Regions from separate parts of the Arthrobacter sp. 1088 genome, predicted to be linked through region 1. Evidence: riboswitches for the same ligand, from Rfam matches in the RefSeq annotation. Region 1 holds a riboswitch; the other holds the start of a gene.
The links. Region 1 has a riboswitch for cyclic di-AMP ahead of J2Y41_RS05445 (C40 family peptidase). Riboswitches for the same ligand answer to the same signal wherever they lie in the genome.
Positions count from the first base shown of each region.

Region 1 (2,198 bases):
AGCAATGGTGGCCTGGGCAACCGACTGCACGTCAAGGGTGGAAGCAGACGTAGATTCCCGCTGAACGTTGGTGTCCGCAGCATTGGCAGCAACTCCGCTGGTCAGGACAAGGCCCGACGCAGCTGCGATCACTGCTGCCTGACGGCCAACGCCACCGGCGTTGTCGCTGACAGCCTTGGCAATGACGGCAAGTGAGCTGGTCTTGGGGGCCTCAGCTCTATGCCGTGCAACCTTGTTTGCACTGGTCATGATTACTCTCTTTTCGTAGCCGCGCACGCTGGGACCGCACGCGGGTTATGGGCTGCCAGCACTTGGGGGGCATGCTGGCTTACCCCGAATGGGATTTCCTAGCGGAGGGTGTAGAACGAGGATGTGCCGGTGGAGGCCACGGAGTGCAGGAGCGTGCCCTGGCTGGGGTTCAAAGCGCTGATCATCATGCCGTTGCCGACGTAGATGCCCACGTGGGCTCCGCCGTTCTGAACGACGAGGTCGCCAGGGGCAGGGGTGCTGGTGGGGGTCATGATCGTCCAGGCATTGACGCGGGGGATGCTGATGCCGGCCTGGGCGTAAACCCACTGGGTAAATCCGGAGCAGTCCCAGCCGTTGGGGGAAGTGCCGCCCCAAACGTAGGGGTGGCCGATGCCGGTGTAGGCAATTGCTGCAAGTCCGGAGGCTGCCGCGCTTGAAGCAGCATCCTTGGCCTTGGAGGACAGGGCACCGAGGGTGCTGTTCGCTTGGTCTTCGGTCGACGTGCGCTGGGAGGCCCGCTGAACCTTGGGAGCTTCCTTGGTGACCACAACGGGGCTTTCGAAGGAAACCGTTGCGGTGGGCTCCGCGGTAACAACTGCGGTGGCGACCAACTGCTGGGTGCTGGAAGATTCCGACTTCGAAACGTCGGTGTCAGCGGCCTGGGCCGGGAGTCCAACACTGAGAACGAGCCCCGAGGCTGCGGCCAGAACGGCGGCTTGGCGGCCTACGGTGCCTGCATTGGTTGAGACAGCCTTGGAAAGGGTGTTCAACGGGTTCGTGCGAACCAATTCGGCGCGATGGCGCGCAGGGGTAGTGCGTGATGACACGAAGGTAGCCTCTCCCAATGCCTGCGAGGTGAGCTGTCGGATTCGGATGGGAGTCATCCGGCCGCGCGGCTTCAAGGAAGCTTCTGCGACTTAACCCCAAGGTCTTCTGACTCGAAGACCAAAATTGGTTCCCCCGCCCCTGCCAGACGATTTTTGCGAACGGACCTCGAGTGGTGGCAGAGCTAGGCAATCCACTCAAGTGCACCGGCCCCCTAAAAAGCCGATGCGCTTTAGACGGTACAACAGATGTTCGTGAATGTCACATTCAGGTCACGGGGCGTGTCATGGATGCGAGAGACAACCATCAAATTGCTCAGAGCCAGCCCATGGGATCTACGACTTCGCCGTTTACCTGGACCTCGAAGTGGAGGTGGCAGCCGGTAGATGCTCCTGTGGTGCCACTCAGCGCGACGGTATCGCCGCGGCTGACAGTCTGCCCCACCTTGACGTTGAAGGACGACAGGTGGTTGTACGTGGTCTCAAGGCCGTTGCCGTGATCAATCACAACGCGATTGCCTCCGCCGTACTCATGCCACCCGGCGAACGTGACCTTGCCTGCAGCGGCGGCGTGGACGGCGGTTCCGCACTGGGCCACGAAGTCCTGGCCACGGTGGAAGTCACCGGTGCCGCCGGTAAGGGGGCTGACGCGGTAGCCAAACGGCGATGCCGTGACCAGCTTGTCCAGAGGACTTCCCAAGGTGCCAAGTGAGGAAGCACGCTGAATGCTCCCCGCTGACTGGGCGCTCAACAGCTGCTTGAGCTTGCCGTCCGGGTCAGCGGCGGTGGCCACTGCGGCACGACTGAAATCGATTTTGGCAGAGGCTGCTGCAGAAACTTCGGGCTGGCTGCCACCGGGCACGGAGAGCGCCGCCTCGGTCTGGCCCGATTCCGACGTGGCCATGACGGGGCTTGTGGCAGGCAGACCTACAGTCAGGGCAAGTCCGGTGGCTGCAAGCGCGACACCGGCCTTCTGCCCTACACCACTGGCTGACGCGAAGTCGGCTACCTGGCGCAACGGGCTCTTACGGCGGCGCACCTGACGCGGGGTGTCGCGTGGCCGGATCTCCATTGCGGCGCGGGCTGGCCGCAGCTCAGCAGTGGGGCCGGACGCACGGCGACGGC
Region 1 is NZ_JAVDSM010000003.1:98,609-100,806, reverse strand. It holds gene J2Y41_RS05450 (NlpC/P60 family protein) at 1-249, opposite strand, end outside; gene J2Y41_RS05445 (C40 family peptidase) at 348-1,076, opposite strand; cyclic di-AMP (ydaO/yuaA leader) riboswitch at 1,081-1,265, opposite strand; gene J2Y41_RS05440 (M23 family metallopeptidase) at 1,390-2,198, opposite strand, start outside.

Region 2 (2,198 bases), on a different contig from region 1:
CTGGACACCTATCCAGCCCACTGGCGCCGTGTCCAGTCCTATCCCTGTGACAGCAGCTGGTTCGCACTCTTGCAGGAAGTCGACGAGCACCGCCTCCCCGCGGTCCTGGCCTACGCCCGGCAGTCCCTTCCCCTCGGGGAACTCGGATCCGGCCCCGACGATAAAGACGCGCAAAGTGACCGGTTTCGTGCACACCACGCTCTCGACACGATCGTCACCGGACTCGCGAAGTTCCCTGGAGAGGGATGGGACCTGGTCGAGACGTGCTTGCGCAGCCCCGTCATCCGCAACCGGAACATGGCCATCAACACTCTCGAAGCGTGGACACCCACCCACTGGGGACCCAATGTTCTTACCGCATTATTGCGGGCACATGCTGCGGAACCCGACGACAAGCTACGCCAACGACTCGACAGCCTCATCAAGTGACCGAAGTTGAACGCAAACCCAACAAACCGTCGTTTAAGACTCGCCCAAATAAAATCCCCACATGGCTGTCCTGCCGTCACTATTGACCCCGGACCGGGTTGAGCGAAGGAGCGGGACCAACACCTTCGGTATCCCCATTACCGCCCGCTCCCGCTGGCAGCAGGTCCGATTGAGCTCGCCTTGTTAGCCGGGGGCGTGGTATGGCTGCAACCTACCCGACCCACACCCATCCGCCATTTTCACACCCCGAATCCGACGAGCGGAAGCAACAGGAAGGCCTTTTCGTTAACCCGTCCCGGCGTGCGGCGACGTTCTCACACAGCAGGGAGGGAGTGCGATCCTTGTTTCGGGACGGCCCATGAACCATACGGGCCTAGGACATTAGCAACCACCCAATCACATGACAACGAGGTAGCAGCGAGAGGAAGATCAGTCTTCTCATCGGCATTCTCCGTCACCGCCTCCCGTTCGAAGCGTACCGCCCCCTTGCATTGGGGCCGTCATGAATGGCGGTTGTACTGATTAAGTAGATTGTCTTGGCTTCAGCCGGGGCATCCCGGTCAGCATGCCGAGCCCTGCCACTGACCGGAATCCACCGTATTTGAGGTTGGCAGGGACGGGGGAACCACATTCATCACGGCCCTTATCACAGGACCTTGGGGTTAAGCCGATCGCTGCGCATGGCGCGGAAACGTGATTGGCCGGGTATTTCCAATCCGAACCCGACAGCTCACCCCGCAGGCATTGGAAAGGCAGCCCCACCATGTCAAAGAAGTCCACTACCGCCCGTCATCGTGCGACTCCTGGCCATTCAATCGTGCTTGAAGGATTGTCCGTCACCGCCCGAACCCAGGCGCGGGCGCTGGGACGGCCGGCACTGGTAGCAGTTGCCGCCTCTGGTCTTGTTTTCAGCATGGGGGCACCAGCCCACGCCGGAGTTCACGGCCCGGAAATCCCGGGGTCAAACGGTGCTCTTCAGGCGCAGGCCAGTGCTCCGTCTGTCCTGTCGGCATCGGACAGCGGGCGAGTTTACACGGTAGTTTCCGGCGATACGCTTGGGCGCATCGCGGCAGCGTATGGCGTCAGCCTGGATGGTGTCCTCGCCGCTAACGGTCTGAGCATCTCTTCGATCATCTTCCCCGGTGACCAGCTCCGGATCCCCGCGACCGGGTCCACGGCCGCACCCGCAAGGGCATCGGTTACGGCGACCACGAGCGGCGGAACCTTGTTGGTCTCAGCCTCCACGCCGGTGGCTTCAAGCTCCATTGGTTCCGCCCTCCTTGCCTCCGCCTATTCCCAGCTCGGTGTACAGCAGGATTGCACCGCAATGGTGGAAAAGGCGCTTCGTTCCGTCGGTAAGAGCGTCGGCGACCTGGCCCCAACACAGTTCTTCCAGTACGGGACCGTTGTGGGCACACCAGCGCCCGGTGACTTGGTCATCACCCCCGGACATGTCGGCATCTACGCCGGCAACGGGCAGGTTGTCAGTGGCGGTGTCAACGGCTACCAGACCGCCGTGCACTCCATCAGCTGGCTTCCAGGCGCATCGTTCGTACGCGTCGCCTAGGTCGAGCACCCCATACTGCGGAACTGGAACGTACGAGATCCCTTACGTTCCAGTTCCGCCGCCGCGGCTGAAAACTGACCCACCGGCATCCTGGCGGCGGCACCCGCTGAATATGACACCCTCATTCAGGACCACCTTGAACTCGGAAATCAGCAAAATAGGGAAGAGAACATGACGTCTACAACCGACACCACAGAGATTG
Region 2 is NZ_JAVDSM010000013.1:13,241-15,438, reverse strand. It holds gene J2Y41_RS18940 (hypothetical protein) at 1-429, shown strand, start outside; cyclic di-AMP (ydaO/yuaA leader) riboswitch at 996-1,181, shown strand; gene J2Y41_RS18935 (LysM peptidoglycan-binding domain-containing protein) at 1,193-1,996, shown strand; gene J2Y41_RS18930 (hypothetical protein) at 2,168-2,198, shown strand, end outside.
Region 2: it holds a riboswitch for cyclic di-AMP, as region 1 does, so the genes downstream of both, J2Y41_RS18935 (LysM peptidoglycan-binding domain-containing protein) here and J2Y41_RS05445 (C40 family peptidase) in region 1, are expected to answer to the same signal.